DNA from 4 places in the Desulfosporosinus sp. FKA genome. Region 1 is predicted to be linked to each of the others. Evidence: riboswitches for the same ligand, from Rfam matches in the RefSeq annotation. Region 1 holds a riboswitch; each other region holds the start of a gene.
What was found. A riboswitch is a leader RNA that binds a small molecule or an ion and turns the genes downstream of it on or off. The one in region 1 is predicted to bind cyclic di-AMP.

Region 1 (5,270 bases):
AAACAATATAGGGCAGGAGCACCAAGCTTGATACCATCAATTGCACAAGGGTAGTCTCAAACCCTGTTAGGTTTTTAATAAATTTATTCATGATGATGACACCCGCATAGAGTACTGCTGCTGAAAGGCCATATGCTATACCGAGAAAATGATTACTACCACTGCCTGTATCGCCGCCTCCCAGGTTGATTAGAAACAATCCGGCCATGGCAATAATAATGCATCCGACCTTAGTGAATGTTAATCGTTCCTTAAGGAGAAAGGGAGCCATTATCATGACAAATATCGGAGCAAAATAATAACTTAAAGTTGCATTGGATATGGTCGTGTATTTATAGGCTTGAAACAAGAAAATCCAATTACATCCGATGGCGGCACCTGATAAGACTAAAAGTAACCCATTTTGTTTAATCGCCTTAAAGGATGGCCTTTGTTTAACAAGAATACTTGTCAAAATCAAAAAGGCGCTGCCAATAATTCCTCTAAGAAAGGCGATCTCACTGGAAGGCAAAGCAATATTGCGGACAAAGACCCCGATACTGCCGAATATCAACATGGTTGTCAGAATTTTTAATTTTCCCATCAACGTTCCACCCCTGTCTGATCTCTTTATGTCAAGCTGCTGAATCTATACTATTCTCTCTTTTTCAGCGGATACCTTTTTATCCAGTTTTTAAGACCCTCACTTCTATAAGTGGTGGGTGTTGATCCTTCGTTAACTTCAGGTGGGGTAGAGTCCTCCTTCGCCGCTAAGTATTCCTATTGAGAGAGGCGGCTCGGCAATAATGTCCACCGGACATTATTGTATCTGAAGCCCCGATGTTCAGCTTTAGCGTAAGCGAGTTCACTCCCGTTTTATCCAATCGTAAAACTCCCACCCCTACAAGTGGAGCGTTTCCCATACCTTGCCTCTCTTTTACTTACTCTCAAAGACTTCTCCTAGACTAAAAAACCTTTACACATAAAAAAGGCACCGGTGATTACACCGCTGCCAAAGCTCTTGCCTTAAGCTTAATGCTCATTTAGTCCTGAATAATGAGAATGACTTCTATAATTTAGAAGGACTAATTTCTTTCAATCAAATCCAGATACTTTTGTCGTCGCGCCACACTTTTATAAGCCGGACGGATAATTTTTCCGGCATTAACAATTTCCTCAATACGATGGGCACTCCAGCCTGCGATTCGAGCAATAGCAAACATGGGTGTATACATTTCAACAGGGATATTAAGCATTTTATAAACGAATCCGGAGTAAAAATCGATATTGGCACTGACTGTTTTATACATCCTATTAAACTTAGCGATTACTTGAGGAGCTAACCTTTCTACCGATGCGTAGAGTTTAAATTCATCATCCAGTCCCTTTTCCTGAGCTAGTTTGGCTGCATAATCCTTAAGAATAACGGCTCTCGGATCTGAAATGGAGTAAACAGCGTGGCCTATCCCATAGATCAAGCCAGACCGGTCAAAGGCATCTTTTGTCAAAATCCGAGTTAGATATTGCTCAATTTCTTCATCATCATTCCAATCCTTGAGCTGATTCTTCATATCTTCAAACATTTTAATTACTTTAATATTAGCTCCGCCATGCCGCGGCCCTTTAAGAGCACCTATAGCTGCCGACATCGCCGAATAAGTATCTGTGCCGGTAGAAGTTACGACATGAGTAACAAAGGTCGAATTATTTCCCCCGCCATGTTCAGCATGCAGCACCAAAGCGAGATCCAGGAGCGCAGCTTCAAGTTTGGTGTACTTACTGTCCGGTCTCAGCATTGTCAGAATGTTCTCGGCTGTGCTTAACTCCGGACGCGGGCTGTGAATAAAGAGACTTTGATTGCTGTAGTAATGGGATAAAGCGTGATAAGCATACACCGCTAAGGATGGAAAACAGGCTATCAGCAGCAAGCATTGTTTTAAAACATTGCTGATGGAAGGATCGTCAGGGTTATCGTCAAAAGAATATAAGGCAAGGACACTTCTGGCAAGAGCATTCATAATGTCTTTGCTGGAGGACTTCAAAATAAAATCGCGGGCAAAATCTTCTGGCAGCTTCTGATAACCAGCCAAAATTTGTTTGAAATCCTCTAGACCTTTCTGATCAGGGAGATGGCCAAAAAGCAATAAAAAGGCAGTCTCTTCGAAGCCGAATCGGCCATCTCGTGTGAATCCATTGACCAAATCGGAAATATCATAGCCACGATAAAGTAATCGGCCTGGAACTTGGATAATTTCACCTTCGTCCAGGATATAGGAGTGTACTTCACCAATTTCTGTCAGACCGACAAGGACACCTCTACCGTCAAGATCCCTGAGCCCCCGTTTGACTTGGTATCTGCTGTATAATTCAGGATTTATCAAACTGTTCTTTTCGGCAGTCTTGCTCAAAGTGACAAGCGTTTTCCCTTCGGTTAGTTCGTAATTCAGCATCATTTAGCCTCCCTCAAATAAAATAAAATAAAACCCCAGACACAATGTCTGGGGTCAGCTAAGTCGAAAAAGTAAAAGAATAATCAGGCGGGGCAATAAGAGCCTAGCCTATCGTTCTTCCCTTTCAACGCTTACGAAGTTAGCTGACGGATTCGGGTCGAAAGTAACCCTACCTCCCACAGGAAAAAATTCCTGTGGAGGATTCACCCCAGATAAATGGTTCCCCCGCTTCTAAAAAAGAATTAAGCGATTTAGGATATTTAGATGATCTTTAATGATCATCGTTTTAACCATGTTGCGAAATACATTTATTGGAATATATTATATCACATTTATAGATTATAATCAATTATATAAAATAGAGCTGTATTGATACTAACCTCCGGCCCTGGGGATATCTCAAGCAATAATATATACAATAATTTATACTTAGTATATATTATTGTATATATTAAGTAATTGTTATTAAAAAGGGATTAAGGCTAATTTGTGGAACTACTATTCATCCAGCTTTAGCTGAACGAATTCACTGATTAGTACGTATTAGAGTTATAAGGGCATTAGATATGATAGATGCAGAAAAGGAGTTAGCTTTGGATACAAATATTCCAGAGGTTTCCTTAAAGGAACTTCTTAAGCTAAAAAAGGTCTTCTTAAATTTCAATTATGTCTTTATCATTAATTCCTTAGATGGACGGACCCAGTACAGCAATCCAGTTTTGCCAATACTTCTTGGAATTACCCAAAAAACCATAAAAGATCTAACAGCGGCAGAGATCATCCGGAAATATGTTCATCCTGATGACCAAAAGTCTTCAATCCAAGCAATCACAGAAGCGATGAAGGGAAAGAGAATTCATGGTTTAACGAATCGCTACTGTCTTTCTAACGGAACCTATCAGCAATTTTCCTGGATGCTGATCCCCATTCCTACGGAGGAAGTTTTTTATGCGATTGCTTGCCCGACTGCTGACGGAATAATTCCTGACAATAAGGCTGCTGATAAACCGGATATCAGAATCCACAGCATCTTTCACAATATATCCGATTACTTTTATGTTCTCGATAATTCCTGGAAGTTTGTTTATGTCAACGGTTCAGCTGCCCAACTTTTCTTATCGTCAAAAAAAGAAAAAATTCTGGGGAAATATTACTGGGATATATTCCCAGAATCAGATGATCTGTACTTCCTAAAATTTACAGAGGCTAAACTTACCCAAAAACATATCTATTTTGAGGCTTTCTCAGTACTTTCATGCGGCTGGGTTAGAGTTAACGTTTACCCTTCTCCGGAAGGTCTCTCTGTCTACTTTCGAGATATTTCCGATCAGAAGTGCTTGGAGAAATCCCTGGCAGATGAGCAAAAACGTCTGCACGCTATTTTAGCTGGGCTTCCCGGTTTAGTTTATCTACGTACCTCTGAAGGAAACGTTGTTTTTGCTAATCATAAGTTTAAGGAGATTCAGGGCGAACCTGGTAATAAAAAATGTTTTGAACTCCTTTTTAATAGAAATCGTCCTTGTAAGGACTGTAATATGGAGTCGGAAACCCAAACCTCCAGCCCCCTACAATGGCAGTGCATTATCAAAGATGTTATTTACGAAGTATATCAGCTTCCTTTTGAGGATTTTGACGGAACTCAGTTATTTCTAATGCAGCTCCTGGATATTACCAAACGCAAACTTGCTGAAGAAGAAATAGGCCGTTTAGATCGATTGAACCTCGTTGGTGAGCTGGCAACAAGTATTGCCCATGAAGTAAGAAATCCCATGACAACCGTTCGCGGCTTTTTGCAACTCTTAAAAAGCAAAAACATTTCTCAGGAAAACGCTGAGTATTTTGACCTTATGATCAGCGAGTTAGATCGGGCTAACGGCATTCTTAATGAATTTTTATCTGTTGCTAAAATTAATGCCAAATTACGGACACCAGTCAAACTCAATAACTTAGTGGATTCTTTATACCCCTTAATTATGGCTGATGCAACCAATCAAAATAAACTTGTCGTCCTTGAGGCTGAGAATGTCCCTGAACTCATGTTGGATGAACGCGAAATGAGACAACTCGTCCTTAATCTCACAAGGAATGGCCTTGAAGCAATGAGCCCTAAGGGAACTCTAAATTTAAGGACCTATCAAACCAAAGATAGTATTGTTCTGGAGGTAGAAGACCAAGGCTCTGGCATCAGTCAGGAGATTCTGGAACGTTTGGGTACTCCTTTTCAAACAACGAAAAAAGGCGGAACGGGGATTGGCCTGTCTACGTGTTTCAATATTGCCGAAAGACATAATGCTAAAATTGAGGTGATAACTTCTCCTTCCGGCACGAAATTTATTGTGCGTTTTAAGGATCCCAACCTAAAGGAAATACCCTCTTAGTGATGAGAAAAATAAGAGCTCTAGTCTTAAACTTTACACAGGTTTGAATGCTTTCTTACTGGCTCCGCATAATGGACATCTCCAGGTATCCGGCAGTTCCTCAAAGGGCACACCGGCAGGTACTTTACCCTTTTTACAACCCTTTTCCGGATTATAGATGTACCCACAACTTTGCATTTGACATTGCCACATTTTGTTCTCTTCGCTCATCTTAACTCCCCCTTTTATCTTTATTTTACCATCAAATTATAATAATTTAAATATAATAGCAAAGCCTTATAAGTATTATTTTAAACCTTATTTGAAACTAAAAATATCTCCATTCAAGGACTAAGGGGCTGTGCAAATTGAATCTGCAACAGCCCCTATTGCTATAATCATTCTTATAAGTTGTAGCCTTTAAATCACCAGTCCAAGGGGATAAACCACTTAGTGTCTTATAGCCTACCTATGCCCGCGAAGC
Region 2 (5,270 bases), on a different contig from region 1:
GACCAAGATATAAATAAAGTAACAAATTATGGGGTTTACTCTCTTATATTTCTCGATATTGACAATTTCAGGAATTTCAACAACCACTTTGGTCATGCTATTGGGGATATGGTACTCAAAAAGGTAGGAAAAACAATTAAAACTTGTGTTCGTGCGACGGATCGAGTTTATCGATATGGTGGAGAGGAAATAGTTCTATTTTTATCGGATTGTGAAAAAGCTAATGCTATCAGAATGGCTGAAAAAATTAGATCTAAAATATGCCAACTGGATAATGGTGAGTTTCCTCAGGTAACCGTGTCTTTGGGTGTTTCAAGTTATCCGGATGATGGAAGATCTATTCATGAGGTTATTGCCGTCTCGGATAAAGCTCTACTAAAAGCTAAACTAAGTGGAAAGAATTGCACGATATCCAGTTAATAGTAATGAACACTTTTTTGATGCTGATTCCTTGAAGAAGGCTGCGAACCGATACAAAAATTAAGGCATAGAAGCTACAGCTAAACTCATTAGTTGAGTTATCCATCTGATTTTCCCAGGGCCATGGATAAGACTTTTGTAAAGTGCCTATAGTTAGAGTCTTATCCTTAGAATTATTCACTTTCTGCACTTGCTTTTTAATGCCGGTTATAAAACGAATTACTAAGATGATTTACAATTTTTCTATAAAAACTAAGATGCCACCCGCTCGGGTGGTATCTTTACGTGAGTCGGCTTATGTCTCTCGATATATTCAAGGGGTGCAAATTTTTAACACGGACAACGGCCAACTCATCACCGAAGTACCAGTAGAAGCTATGCTTCATGAGATACAATTTGTTCCGTATTCTGCCTTTGGATTAGCCCAAACAACTAGATAGCAAGGTGGGGGAGTTACAGGAAAGGATCTTTATGTAAACAACTGTGCTTAAGCCTGCAAGGTATTGAAGAAGGGAAAAAGGTGGAGAAATACCGGAAACATTCCTATTGCTACTAAGTTTAGTCAAAAGAGCTAAGAACGCCCATTAATTTGCAAAGTTTTTTATTCGTTAGAAATTCACAACTAATTCACATCAAAATCGAATTGTTCTACTATACTCAGGACATGAAGACAAGTTAACGCGAAAATTATTCCTAGGGTAATTAAAGGAGGAAAAACTGAAAAAGCAAAATGGATAATAGGTATATCTATTGATACTAAAGTAGGAAGGAGCGTCGAATTTGCTACAAACTTTATTCAGCATCGGGGGATATTCTTTAAGATCCTATGGTGTCGTAGTTGCTTTTGCAATAAGTATAGCCTTAGGGGTCGCTTATTCACTAGCTTCTTCTGAAAAAGAATATCGTCGGCATCTTTTGGATTTAGTAGTCTATGCCGTGATTGGAGCTGTGATTGGAGCACGTTTTTGGCAAGTCTTATTTTATGAATGGGGATATTATTACCTACATCCTGCCGAGATTTTGAAGATTTGGCATGGTGGCCTGGCAATTCAGGGGGCTTTGCTAGGAGCTTTTATGGTTGGGTGGATTTATACACGTAAACATCAGCTTAATTTCTGGAAAATGGCAGATATTGCAACCCCCGGTATTATTATAGGACAGGCAATTGGGCGAATAGCATGCTTCCTCAATGGCGACGCCTTCGGTAGACCGACAAACTCAGGTTTTGGTCTAGTCTATCCTCCTGGTACCACTGCTTATGCTGCTTATGGAAGTCAACCCCTATGGCCTGCAGAGGTTTGGGAAGGACAATGGGATTTGATTGTATTTGCCTTAATCATAATTCTTTCACATTGGCGCAAATGGCCGAGGGGTATTCTTTTTTTAATCTACATTATTCTATATTCATTAGGACGATTCGGCTTAGAATTTTTCCGAGGGGATGGTGCACGTTATTTATTCCATTGGACTTCGGCTCAATGGAGTAGTATAGGGATGATCGTCATCGCTCTTATTTCTGCGATTGTTTTATCATATAGGAATACAGACTAAGAGTGAATTCATTCATTCAGCTAACTAAAGAATCCGCTTTTTAAGATTACTCCATTAGAAGCAAAGAAATTTGCTAACACTAACCAATTGTCTTAGTGGAGACTTTTCAATTTCAAAGAAAGGATGATGTTTTATGTGGCTGTTCTTAAACCAATATGGTTGGTATTTATTAATATTTGGGATGATGATCTTAATGCATAGGAAAGGTATGGGGGGGTGCTGCGGCGGCCAACATGGGGATCCTCATCATGACCAGGAAAATCACAAGGACCACCCTGTTACAAAAAAATCTATAAATTTCGAGGAAAACAGTAGTTCTTAAACAGATCACTAAAATGACAGATACAGATAAGGAAGGTAACAGCATAAATGAAAAATACAGAGGAATTCTACCCGGACTCGGCACTAATGATTGGGGATATAATTGAATTCACCGGGACCAATGATCCAAGTCTATCAAGGGAATCATGTTACTATTCAATTCTATGATAAGCTGCCCGAGTTTAAGAGCGTCTATTGGATTGGCCTGGATGTTCCAAACATTATGGATGGTGCGCCCGATATAAAATTAGTTCAAAATTTTACGTGGGCAATATCTCGATAATCAATTCAGGATTTTGAATCTACCCGGTACCCAAATGTATCATCTTAATATAGATGCTACGATAAAAAGTGAAAAAAATTTCAAAGTAATTTTTCGATGTATGATGAAGCTACAGGGGGACTTATTATTTTTGAACTAAAGGAATTAAGCTGCATCCTGAAATTTCTATACGTCAATTGCTTCTTACTCTATAATAATTTTAAAAATATTAACCCTAGGGCCATCTGAACCTTTGCACGGGTTGGGCGATAAACTAAGAAAAATAACTCCGTTTTGCATGATAAAGGATAAGTTTGAGAGATCAGGCGAAACAACCATTCGCTTTCACCTTCTTCGTATTTAGGGAAATCATAAGCCAGCAAATAAGAGTATGTTCTAAGAAGATGTTCAATATCGGAAAATACGTTCGTTCATAGGAAATTCATAGTACTAGAGTATAATTACGATGTTTCAAGATGAATGGGATTTAGCATTACGAGATAAGAAAGGAGGACTTCTATAAGACAATATCCGCAAAGCTAAATACTAATATTTAAAAATTGAAGTGCTGAATCTGAGCATAAATGCTTGGAACGGGGGATTTCATATGGGGTGAATCATGTTTTGAACATGTAGGGTTTACACCTTTTTACCCGAATCCGACAACTAACCTCGTAAGCTATGAAAGGTGGAGCCAGTCATTGTTTATTCTCCAGAAAAAGTGGTTTACTAGGGTTGCCCTTAGTGGTGTTCTTTTGACAAATAGTTTAGTGGGGATTGCCCCTTCTCAAGCGGCGGTTTTAAATTCCAAAGTTACCCCTATGGTTACTAAGCTACCAAGTACCGTATACAAAAATTCCCCTGTAGTAGTTTCTCAATCAAAAGCATATTCTCAAGCAATACGTGTAGCCTTTCATTGGACAAGTTCAATCGAGTCTAACATGAATGAACCTCAAATAACTAGTAAAATTATTTCTAACCAAAAAGAATCGATAACGCCTGTTGTTAGCAAAACACCGGCCTTAGTAAAGACATTAAGAGTACCTCCGATAAATAAGGATACCAAGAAAAAAAGCACTTCTGCACAGAAGGTTTCTAATATCAAACCTAAACAAGCTTCGATGCCCCAAGTATCGAGGGGCAGTTTATACGTAGATAAGCTTATAAGTCATGCATTAAGTTTACAAGGTATTCCATATCTCTGGGGCGGAACGAGTATAAAAGGATTTGATTGTTCAGGGTTTGTCCAACATGTATTTAGGGCCTCCGGAATTTCACTTCCACGAACTGCTGCCGAACAATACAAACTAGGCTCAACGGTAAGTCGTAATAATCTAAGACCAGGAGATCTTGTGTTTTTTCAAACCTATGCTCCTGGAGCTACTGATGTACGAATTTATATTGGTGGAGGACAAACAGTCGGAGCATCTAGTGATGGTGTAGGTATTCATAATTTGTCGGAAAGTTATTGGTCAAAACATTACCTTGGTGCGCGTCGAATCCTTTAACTTTGCGCTATATTGACTAAGAGATTAACCTTTAAATGACTGTACCTATAGTAAACAAGGTAACAATAAAAAGGAAATGGTATTAGGATTACAGTCTTAGCCATTTCCTTTTCCTTTAAAATAGAATACTTAATTTAAAAATCATAGAACACATGTAATCCAAGTTATCGTTCCTGGAATTATTAACCTGTAAGAATAGCTCCTACATATGTAAATAATAGTACATTGTGATGATATCCATAAACCTGCAAAATAAGAAGGAATTTAAGAATTTATGTAGAAATACAAGAGAATTATAGAGATATTCGTATATTCAACTATTTAAAAGCTATAATGATTAATCCTTTTTAAGGAGGTGCCCGCTAAGTCGTATTTGATTTGTTAAGTTCTTTAACCTTACTTATTAAAATTTATATAGCTCTTAACTCAGTAATTGTTATTAAGTACAAAAATGATTGGAGATGATCGATTTTGAATAAGAGAGTCAAGACTATAGTGTTTATTGCCCTAAGTTCTATCACAGTGTTAAGTCTTGCTGGTTGTGGAAGTCAAAATAGCGTGATGAACCCCAGTAATATGACTCAATATATGACGAGCAATCCTACAGAAATGGCAAATGTTCTGAGTTCACCTGATACACGCCAGTCCATGGTAAAAGTAATGGGGTCTTCACAAATAACGCCGATGATGATCGATATTATGAAAAGCAGTGAGGTCCAAAAGAATATGATCGGGATTATGGGGAGTAGTCAAAATCTCGATAACATGGTAAGCATTATGTCTAATCCATCGATGTTTAAGCCAATGGTGCAGATTATGGCTGATCCTAAAATGAAAGCAACATTTGAGGCCATGGTAAAAGATCCAGCCCTGCAGCCTTTAGTAAAAGAAGCAATGGGTTCAAAGTAACTTTTAGATGTCATGAAAAAGCAGGGTCACTTATTGAAAGGATCCTGCTTTTTGAATTATTTACATACGCATTGCCATTGGTCACGTAAAGAGGCAGATATTAATATTAACGAGCTCTTCGTGACAAGAGAGGAGAGTTTCGGAACTCGCAAAGTCATAGAGATTGTGTTTAGGGAGAGAGGGCTTGATCCTAATTAATTAAGTCTTTCCCTTAGAGAACTACAACACAACAAGTACTTTGGGTAAATTGGATTGCTGGATTATGGTTGGGATGTAGCGAAACTTATAATTTCGTTGCA
Region 3 (5,270 bases), on a different contig from region 1:
GGCTTAATCCTTTCTTTTATCAGAGCAGCTTCTTTCGAAAACTCGAAAGGTATTTTATTCTTGCAGTCTTGGCCATTGTTATGATTGGTGCCCTTATTGTTATCAGAAACTTAATGACCGGAGTTAACCGCTTAAAGCAGGGGTTAAACCGCATGGAAAATGATATTCATCTTTTGCTTCCTGAAATGCCTGGAGAACTTGGTCAGGTAGCTCAAGCAGTTAACCGCTTGGCCGTTGGCCTCAGCGAAAAGGAACGATTGGAAGATCAGTTGAGACAATCAGAGCACCTGATTGCTCTTGGCCGTCTGGCAACCGGTGTAGCTCATGAATTACGCAATCCAATTGCTATCATTAAAACCTTGGTTGAATTGATGAAAGAGGAATATTCTCAAGTGACCGGCATTGAAGAATTTACGCGGGCAATAGAAGAACAAATCGACCGCCAAGATTTTGAGATTCAGGAACTTTTAGATTTCGGACGTCCTACTAAAGTTGCCTCTAAAGAATGTTCCATTAATGATCTTATCAAAGGTGTCCTCTCTTTCTCCGCCGCAATGCTGCGCAAGCAAAAAGTCCACGTAAAATTAAATCTGGCATATAACCTCTCTCAAATCTTAGCTGATACCGAAAAGCTTAAACAAGTTTTTGTAAACATCATTGTTAATGCGTCAGAAGCTATGCCCGAAGGCGGCGAACTGGCAATAACCACGGAAGAAAAGGAGAACATCATTGCCATAAGCTTTGCGGATACTGGAGAGGGAATCCCTCTAAACGATAAATCAAGAATATTTGATCCCTTTTATACAACAAAAAAGGCCGGTACCGGCCTTGGATTGTCAATTTCCTATCAAAGTATAAAACTGCACGGCGGAACCATTGACGTTAACAGCGAACTGGGAAAAGGAACTACTTTCCGGATTAATCTTCCTGTACTGCCTAAAATTCTAAGACAGGAGTGATCTTCTTGACACCAAAAATTCTGGTCATTGACGATGAGGAAAGAATGTGCTGGGCCCTCGAGAGGGCACTCAGCCATGAAGGATATCAGGTGATGACAGCCACAAGGGGGTTAGAGGGCATTCGATTGGCCAAAGAAAATGAACCCTCGCTGGTAATTTTAGACTTAAAAATGCCTGATCTCGATGGCATCGAAGTATTAAAAGAGCTAAAATCTTTATACCCTAATGTACCTGTCATCATGATTACCGCCCATGGGACTATTGATACGGCCATAGAGGCGATGAAAATTGGTGCTATGGACTATATCACAAAGCCGTTCAAGCTCGAAAAAATCAAAGTCCAGGTTCAACAAGCGCTTCATCTCTCCAATCTGGAAAATCAAGTTGATTTTTTACGTCAGGAATTAGGAAAACAATACGGTAAACTTATTGGACAGAGTGAACCGATGAAAGAAGTTTCACTCTTAATCCGTCAGGTTGCTAGAACCGGTACAACAGTACTGATTACCGGTGAAAGCGGAACGGGAAAAGAAGTTGCTGCTTTAGAAATTCACAAAGCCAGCAATCGTTTCGACAAACCCTTTGTGGCAGTAAACTGTGCCGCTCTTCCGGAACACCTCTTAGAAAGTGAATTATTCGGCCACGAGAAAGGGGCCTTTACCGGCGCATCCAGCAGAAAAAAAGGGCGCTTTGAGGTCGCCGATAAGGGATCAATCCTCCTTGATGAAATTGGAGAAATGCCTATTAACATGCAAGCAAAGTTGTTAAGAGTATTACAAGAACGCTGTTTTCAAAGAGTTGGCGGAATCGAAACAATCCACGTCGATGTTCGAGTCATCGCCACAACGAATCGGGACCTTGCCACGGCTATATCCAGCGGAACCTTTCGAGAAGATCTTTACTATCGCTTAAATGTCATGGGCATTGTCATGCCTCCCCTTCGATCACGAAAAGAGGATATTCCTCTTCTTGTTAATCATTTTTTAGAAAAATTCGACCCTACTAAAAGTAAAAAAATTTCTTCAGAAGCTATGAAAATCTTAACCCAATACAACTGGCCCGGAAACATCAGAGAGCTGCAAAATGTTATTGAAAGAGCCCTTATTGTTTGTCAGGGTTCGGAAATCCAATCGGTGCATTTTCCTAAAGAGTTGCTCAATCATCTCGAAGAATTGACAACGCCGGAGATACAGCTTACTGAAAGTGGTTTCTCTTTAGGAGAGTTAGAGAAACATCTTATCATTAAGGCTCTGGAAAAACACAACTATAATCAGACCAAGGTAGCAAAATATTTAGGAATTACCCGCCCGACATTGCTTTATCGCCTACAAAAATATGGTATAAAATATGACCACAATTAAAGCCATTGAATTTTCCCAATGGCTTATCCGCGACTTATTTTAGATATGATCACTTCCGTAATCAACCATTTTCTGATTCAATTCTGCAAATTCTCGGCTAATTTCCGGTGCTTTAAGCCATTGACTTTGGGGAGAACAGCGATCAAAGTAATTTAAAAACTCCTGAAAATGATCGCCGCTATAAGCATTTCGAAACCCTTCCAGAGTAAAATGGGAAGAAAAATTACAGTTTAGGTTTAAATGATTAAATAAGTCCTCACCGATTAGTTCTGGATTTCGCGTGTCCACAACTTTATGAAAAGAATCAAGGACTTTTTTCTGCTGCATAGAATTAAGTCTGTACACAACACGCCCCCCCCTTATTAAAGTTCCAGTTCCCTAAATATTGAGAGTTATTTTGCTGTTAGTATGCCCGTTAAGTCCTAGAGTTTGCACTCGTTTAAACGGGAAATAGCAAGTTTTTTAGAGTAAGTTTAAAACTTCACAAGTATTTCATAAATAAATTTAGAGGACATTTGCATATAGTGTCGAATAATTAATGATATGTTTAATGAAAGGAGAAAGAATGCCGAATCTAGAGTCGTCTAGAACGGGGGATTTTATTTATGGGGTTAATCGCGTGTAATACGCGAAGGGCTTACACCTTCCTGCCCGAATCCGTCAACTAACCTCGTAGGCAATTGTGAAAGGTGAAAAATATGCAATGGTCTCGTAAACTGTCTCAGATTCAAGGCGAAGTACTTAGCCGAATCAAACATTTCGATTGGACTCAAAGAAAACTAGTTATCCAACAGTTTTCGCGCAATACGTTACAAAGGATTTCTTGGAAATCGCCAAAAATTATCGTTACCTTATCGGTTTCTCTCATTTTAATAGGTGGGGTCACCTACAATCTTACAACGACGACTTCTGCGGCAGCAGTTCTTGTTAACGGTCATCAGATTGGCCTGGCAAAAAATTCAGCGACAGCTGAAAACCTTGTAAAAACAGTTTTGCAACAGGAAGGCAAACCTTATGGTGTAGTTGCCAAAACTCACGACGTTATAACTTATGAGAACGTCAGGATTAGTCCAGCTGTCTATCTGGAATCTTCTTTAAATGAAGAAAAACTAAAAAATGACATATCATGTTATGTTGATGGTTATAGCTTAAAAGCAAATGGATCTGTTGTCGCTGTTTTGCCAAATAAAGAAGACGTGAATCAGGTTCTTAAAAAATACCAAGATTATTATGCAAAACCCAGTTCTGAAAATAAGATCGAATCAATAAGTTTTGCTGAGAATGTTAGTGTCAAAAAAGCTGAAGTCTCCCCGGATCAAGTAAAATCAGCTGATCAAGCTTTTAAGGTATTGATGGATGGCAAGATAACGACGAAAAACTATACCGTTCAGCCTAATGATTCCTGGTGGCTTATCGCCCGCAAAAACGATATGTTAACCGATGATGTATTAGCGGGTAATCCGGGGTCAACTAAAAATACCATGCTGAAACCCGGTGAAACTATAAAGCTTGTTGATTCCACACCTTATCTTACCGTTGTTAGTAAAGGAACTTATTCAGGGTCGGAAACTGTACCCTACGATGTTGTAACGAAAATTGATCCGAGTTTGGCCTTTGACAATTCAAAAATTGTAACCCAAGGAAGTAATGGCGCAAAATTAGTTACTTATTCCTATGTGCGTAAAAATGGTATCGACGTAACTAAAAAAGTATTAGCTGAAAAAATCACTCAAAATCCTGTAAATCAAGTCATTGCTAAAGGACCTGGCAATGTGACGGTTGCCTATGGTATTTCCAGAGGAAGCAGTAATAATTCCTCCATTGTGGGTCGAGCTCTTAGCTTACAGGGTACGCCCTATGTTTTCGGTGGAACCACTCGCAGTGGTTTCGACTGTTCGGGCTTTACAAAATATGTTTATGCTAATTCCGGAATATCCCTGCCGCGTACTTCCTATGCTCAATTTGCTTCAGGACGTTCTGTCAGCAAAAATGACCTTCAGCCTGGTGATTTAGTGTTTTTCACGACATATACTAGTGGTGCATCTCACGTAGGCATTTATATGGGGGGGGGACGATTTATTCATGCCAGTAACCCTAACAGTGGTATTGAAGTCTCCAGTCTCAGTGACAGTTTTTACGCTTCCCGTTATTTAGGAGCGCGCAGGTATAATTAGTAACGGTAATCCCGCTTAAAAGGGGGCTGTGAGAAAACACAGCCCCCTTTCATTTTTCGGGAAAGAAATTATTCAATCTCATCACAAGGTCTGGGAAAACGAACAAAAAAAGTAGTTCCGTCTGGACCAGTATCAACGTCTATATGAGCATGATATCTGCTGGCAATTGTGAAGCACATGGGCAGACCCAAGCCGGTTCCGTTTTCTTTGGTAGTAAAGAAAGGATCGCCAAGCTTTTTAAGATTCTCTTCATCAATTCCTTTTCCTTCATCCTTTACACTAAGGACAACACTATCATCTTCCATAAAGGTTTCAATCGTAAGACAGCCATTGGGCTGCATTGCTTCAAGACCGTTTCGGGCCAAGTTTAAGACTAGTTGTGTAATTTCATTAGAATCAATATCAATTTCCTTAATTTTACCCGGTTGAAAAATACACTTCTTATCTTGACTATAAGCATCAGCAATTAATAACGGAAATAGGTTTTCCAGCAACTTGTTGAGATTCATGCGTTTAATTTCAGTCGGTTTATTTTTGGCAAGAGATAAGAAATTTGTAATAATTAGATTGGCCCTATCCAACTCCTCGATCATTAATTCAAAATAGTTTTGAAAGACAAGTAAATCTGTTTTACTCTGTAACATTTGAAGAAACCCTCGAATAGTTGTCATAGGATTTCGAATTTCGTGTCCAAGACCTGCCGCCAACTGACCTATAATATTTAAACGCCCCAGTTTTGCTATTTCACCTTCGAGGTATTCTCTATTCTCAATTTC
Region 4 (5,270 bases), on a different contig from region 1:
TTTAGCATAATCGGTTCTCGGCATTTATCTTGGAAATTGATGAACGATTGTTACGCTAAAATAATTATGTAAGTCTGTCCGGAAAGCCTATTAAAGTAATAGAGGGAGGAAAACACTTATGACAATGATTCGCGAAGAGTCTGGACGTGCCATAATTACGGTTATCGGCAGGGATCAGATTGGTATCATCGCTTGGGTTGCAACGAAACTTGCTGAATATAACGTGAATATTTTAGATATTAGTCAGACAATCCTTAAGGAATTTTTTACAATGATCATGGTAGTCGATTTAAAATCGGCAACGTTGGAATTAGTTGAATTAGCCAATAGTCTTGAACAAGAGGGACTCAATAAAGGGTTACAAGTAAAAGTTCAGCACGAGGATATATTTACCTATATGCATCGCATTTAGCACAAAAGAATTTTAAAGAAGGTAATTGTGGAGGGAAATCGTTTATGACGATTACATTTGCTCGTGAAGAAATTCAACAAACTATCAAGATGATTCATGAAGAAAATCTTGATATTAGAACTATTACGATGGGAATTAGTTTGTTGGATTGTGTGACAGAGGATATAAATAGTTTAGAACGAAAAATATATGATAAGGTTACTAAAAAAGCAAGTCGCTTAGTGACGGTGGGAGAACAAATTTCATCTCGTTATGGAATTCCCATAATCAACAAACGTGTTTCAGTTACACCCATAGCTATCGCGGCAGCTCATTTATCCTCGGAAGGAATGGTGAGAATTGCCAAGGCCTTGGATCGAGCTGCCAAGACGTTGGGAATAAATTTCATTGGTGGGTTTTCTGCTCTAGTGCAGAAGGGATTTACAGAGGGAGACTTAGCTTTAATTGATGCTATTCCTCAGGCTTTGAGTGAAACAAATTTTGTATGTTCTTCGGTTAATATCGGAACGACTAAAGCCGGAATAAATATGGATGCAGTCAAACGAATGGGAGAAGTTATCTTAAATTGCGCTCAAAAAACTTCTGCTCAAGATGGAATTGGTGCAGCCAAACTTGTTGTCTTCTGTAATGCTCCGGAAGATAATCCTTTCATGGCAGGGGCATTTCACGGTGTTGGCGAACCAGATTGCGTGATCAATGTTGGGGTAAGCGGTCCGGGCGTTGTGGCAAAAGTTGTTAAGGAATTTCCTGATGCAGATTTTGGGGAACTCTCCAATCTTATTAAACAGACTGCTTTTAAAATTACACGAATGGGCGAACTGATTGGTCGAGCAGCATCGAAAGCTTTACAAGTTCCCTTTGGAATTGTTGATTTGTCCTTGGCTCCAACACCAGCTATTGGGGATAGTGTGGCAGAGATTTTGGAAAATATGGGCCTTGAACGTTGTGGAACGCATGGAACGACGGCTGCTTTAGCCATGTTAAATGATGCGGTTAAAAAAGGCGGCGCTATGGCTTCATCTCATGTGGGAGGCTTAAGCGGCGCATTTATCCCTGTCTCAGAGGACGCTGGAATGGTTAAAGCTGTGGAGGTTGGGGCTCTGGATCTGGATAAACTAGAAGCCATGACCTGTGTCTGTTCTGTTGGATTAGATATGATTGCCGTGCCAGGGGATGTGAGTTCTGAAACTATCTCGGCAATTATCGCTGATGAAGCTGCCATTGGGATGATTAATAAAAAAACAACTGCTGTCAGAATTATTCCTGCCATTGGTAAAAAAGCTGGGGAACGTGTGGAATTTGGAGGGCTATTGGGTGGAGCTCCGGTCATGAATGTTCATCCATTTTCCTCAAAAACCTTTATTAATCGCGGCGGCAGAATACCTGCCCCAATTACAAGTTTATCCAACTGATAGTTTTGCCTTTTTGGTGTGTAAATAACTGATTTTGTCAGAAAAACTTAGATTAGATGACAAAAGAATCTTTAATTATCTTTTTACTTTATCAAGCGACGGTATAAATGGCAAAAAGGTTTTTTACAAAGTTATGATAATCAGGTAAAATAGGCAATGTAATCACAACAATTAATTTTGCTTTGGGCTATGGAGCGTTATTCTAGTGCACGATTGGCAATCGAAGGCGGGCCTAATAATCCGCCGAGGGCATACCGATGAAGTTCCTGGTGGTGGCTTTCGACGCCCAGTCGAGGGCTGTTGCTGGGAGTTAAGGAATGAGGGGGATCCGCAATGGCATGCGGGCGCTACCCTTTTCCGTGGAGGCCTAAGTGCGTGGCTTTTATAGCTATGGCTTAGGGTAGAACCTGCATTAGGAAGGAACTTAGTGCAGTGTAGCCTGCCTTGAGGTGGAAAAGTTGGGAAGGCTTTAAGAGGTTTGGAGGGTGTTGGCCGATGCTTTTCAAACTGCCGGAAATGCTTTTCTGCAAAAGAGGCTAGATTGTCTAGGAGTGTTAAGGAAACTTCTAGAACGTTAACTAAAGAGGATTGAAGTGAGGACTAAGTGGTGATCAAGTTCTGGTGATGGCGACATCCCAGGCTGGGGAAAAGGAGAAATCGCCTTTAGGGAAACCGAAGGAACTTAGTGGGAAAACCTACTTGACCTAAGCCTCAATATTGACTCTTTAGCCTCCTATTGTCCAAATAAAGTCCGTCTCTCAAATTGAGAGGCGGTTTTTATTTGTCCTACTATCTCGACCTGTCTTCGCCAGTCATAGAAACAGTATGGACACAATTTTTATCCATCAGTGGTGCTGCCTAGCGGCATGGAGTCTGATAGTGGATAATAATTCCATGAATTATTGCAGGGATTTTTAGACATACTGGCGAATAGCCTAATATAGGCAAATAGACTAATATAAAATGCTGAATCCGAACTTATGTTAGGAGCGGGGGATTTTCTTGGGGTGAATCACGATTTCTCGTGTAGGGCTTACACCTTTAGCCCGAATCCGTCAACTAACCTCGTAAGCAAATGAAAGGTGGACTCTCATTGCTAATTTCCTCATCTGGACGGATGTGGTTAGGAAGCACAGTCCTGGCAGGTTTAATGTTGGCTGGCAGTTTGTCAGTTCCGGCGGCGGGTAAAATTGCAGCCAAGACAACTTTGATTTCCATTCCGACTGGACCCTATACTAACATCGTTCGCACACAGTTGCAGTGGCGCACTGCTTCCCTGACCTCATCTCAGGATAGTAACGATTCAACACCCGTTTTATCGGCTTCAAGTACACCAAATAACGTAACAAAATCGGCTGATAAACTGCAATCAAGAGTTGTCCCGGTGCCAGCGGAACGATCAAAAGCTATTCAAGTCGCTGCTGCGTCCCAAAAACAAGTATCGCGTTCGGTTACCTCTCAATTAATCAATAATGCTCTAAGCCTGCAGGGTGTTCCCTATCGTTTTGGGGGGACAAGTCGAAACGGCTTTGATTGTTCAGGGTTTACTCAATATGTCTATCGAGCCTCGAACACTTCATTGCCGAGAACTGCCGCAGAGCAATTTAGAACTGGAACCGGTATCAGTCGAGGGCAGCTACAGGCAGGTGACTTAGTATTTTTCTCCACCTACGCTTCAGGAGCATCTCACGTGGGTATTTATATTGGAGGAGGACGCTTTGTTCATGCTTCGAATAAAGGGATTCGGGTTACAAGTCTGAGTGATAACTATTACGCAAGCCGTTATTTGGGTGCCCGTCGAATCAATTAGACACGTTATTAAGGATTCATAAAAACAACAGCGAGAGATCGCTGTTGTTTTTATGCCCAATCTAACAACGGGGAATCCACGGGACGGGCCTATATTGAAGACATTCGCCGCTTGATTTTGTTCTTGATTCTGTTAAAGATGAATTAGTATTGCTTATATAGTTATCAGATATGTTACATTGATGTGTGCGCTTGTAGTAACATTTTCGGCATAATTCTACTCTGTAATTTAAAATCATGGAATAGATTTCTCCTCCTGTAAAGGGTTGTGTTCATCTGCTGGGTGGAAGTAATCAAAAATAGAGAGGGCAATACTTTCGGGGAGTCCTGTAGACTGAAGTTCTTCCACGGATGCCTGTTGAATTTCAGCAAGGGAAGAAAAATGCTGCAAAAGATGCTGTTTGCGTTTAGGGCCTATTCCTGTTATTCCGTCAAGAGCAGACAATGTCATATTCTTTGTGCGCTGTTGACGATGAAACGTAATCGCAAATCGATGAACTTCATTTTGAATTCGCCCCAATAATAAAAACGTTGGATGATTTCTCGCTAAAGCGATGGGGTTTCCCTCCCAATCCATAAGTTCATTCGTTTGATGGCGATCATTTTTTACCATACCTGCCACAGGAATCGTGAGTCCAAGGTCCTCTAATTCTTTTAAGGCTGCATTAATTTGGCCTTTGCCTCCGTCAACAAGTATTAAGTCAGGCAAAGGTTCATTTTCGGAAACAAGACGATGGTAGCGGCGGCGTATAACCTGACTCATAGAGGCTGTATCATCTGATATCTCCATAGGTTGTATTTTATATTTGCGATACCCCTTACGTTGAGGTTTACCGTCAATAAATTGAACCATACCGGCAACAGAATGGGTTCCAGCTGTATTGGATATATCAAATGCCTCAATTCTGTGCGGAGAGGGTATCTTTAGAAGTTCTCCAAGAGTTGTTAGAGCTTGGGTATTGTCCGACTGTTGGCGTATTTCAAGAGTAATTTGATCGTGGAGCGTTGTTTGAGCATTTGACATGGCCATCAGAACTAAATCTCTTTTTTTCCCTTTTTGGGGAATAGTAATAGGAAACAAACTCAATAAGGCCTGCGATTCTAAAGAAGGAATTAAAATTTCCTTAGGCCAGATTTTACGCTCCAGGTAGAATTGAGCAATAAAAGAAATAAATGCTTCTTCAGGATCATCATAATAAGGGAAAATAAAATTATCCCTTGCCAGCAATTTGCCTTGTCGCAGATAAAAGACCTGAATACATAATTGATCTGTGGTTTTGGCATAGCCGATAACATCTCTGTCAACAAAATCATTGAGGGTTATATTTTGTTTTTCTCCAAGTCGCTTTAAATCCTCGATGAGATCTCGATATTCTTTTGCCCTTTCGAATTGGAGAGATTCTGCTGCTGTTTGCATTTTAGCGCCTAGGAGATTCAAAACTTCACTTTGGTCGCCATTAAGAAATGTTGATGCATTCTTGGAAATTTCTTCATAGTCATTAGGCGAAACATCGCGAATACAAGGTGCCAGGCATTGATCCAGGTGAAAGTATAGACAAGAACGGGTTGGGATTTGCCGGCATTTTCGAAACGGAAAAAGCCGGTTTAGCAGTCGGGCGGCTTCTTGTGCCGCTGTG

Region 2: it holds a riboswitch for cyclic di-AMP, as region 1 does, so the genes downstream of both, B5771_RS04365 (C40 family peptidase) here and B5771_RS07555 (citrate/2-methylcitrate synthase) in region 1, are expected to answer to the same signal.
Region 3: it holds a riboswitch for cyclic di-AMP, as region 1 does, so the genes downstream of both, B5771_RS22920 (C40 family peptidase) here and B5771_RS07555 (citrate/2-methylcitrate synthase) in region 1, are expected to answer to the same signal.
Region 4: it holds a riboswitch for cyclic di-AMP, as region 1 does, so the genes downstream of both, B5771_RS03380 (C40 family peptidase) here and B5771_RS07555 (citrate/2-methylcitrate synthase) in region 1, are expected to answer to the same signal.

The regions. Positions count from the first base shown of each region.
Region 1 is NZ_NAHZ01000025.1:50,221-55,490, reverse strand. Features, by position in the region: gene B5771_RS07560 (DMT family transporter) at 1-583, opposite strand, end outside; gene B5771_RS24225 (hypothetical protein) at 750-902, opposite strand; gene B5771_RS07555 (citrate/2-methylcitrate synthase) at 1,065-2,429, opposite strand; cyclic di-AMP (ydaO/yuaA leader) riboswitch at 2,542-2,688, opposite strand; gene B5771_RS07550 (ATP-binding protein) at 2,996-4,807, shown strand; gene B5771_RS07545 (rubredoxin) at 4,841-5,017, opposite strand.
Region 2 is NZ_NAHZ01000015.1:161,873-167,142, forward strand. Features, by position in the region: gene B5771_RS04345 (GGDEF domain-containing protein) at 1-420, shown strand, start outside; gene lgt (prolipoprotein diacylglyceryl transferase) at 1,201-1,971, shown strand; cyclic di-AMP (ydaO/yuaA leader) riboswitch at 3,111-3,250, shown strand; gene B5771_RS04365 (C40 family peptidase) at 3,256-4,062, shown strand; gene B5771_RS04370 (hypothetical protein) at 4,534-4,971, shown strand.
Region 3 is NZ_NAHZ01000034.1:350,613-355,882, forward strand. Features, by position in the region: gene B5771_RS22905 (ATP-binding protein) at 1-959, shown strand, start outside; gene B5771_RS22910 (sigma-54 dependent transcriptional regulator) at 965-2,320, shown strand; gene B5771_RS22915 (hypothetical protein) at 2,360-2,665, opposite strand; cyclic di-AMP (ydaO/yuaA leader) riboswitch at 2,877-3,014, shown strand; gene B5771_RS22920 (C40 family peptidase) at 3,019-4,494, shown strand; gene B5771_RS22925 (ATP-binding protein) at 4,563-5,270, opposite strand, start outside.
Region 4 is NZ_NAHZ01000014.1:79,379-84,648, forward strand. Features, by position in the region: gene B5771_RS03370 (ACT domain-containing protein) at 119-412, shown strand; gene B5771_RS03375 (PFL family protein) at 457-1,824, shown strand; cyclic di-AMP (ydaO/yuaA leader) riboswitch at 2,779-2,914, shown strand; gene B5771_RS03380 (C40 family peptidase) at 2,918-3,634, shown strand; gene uvrC (excinuclease ABC subunit UvrC) at 3,869-5,270, opposite strand, start outside.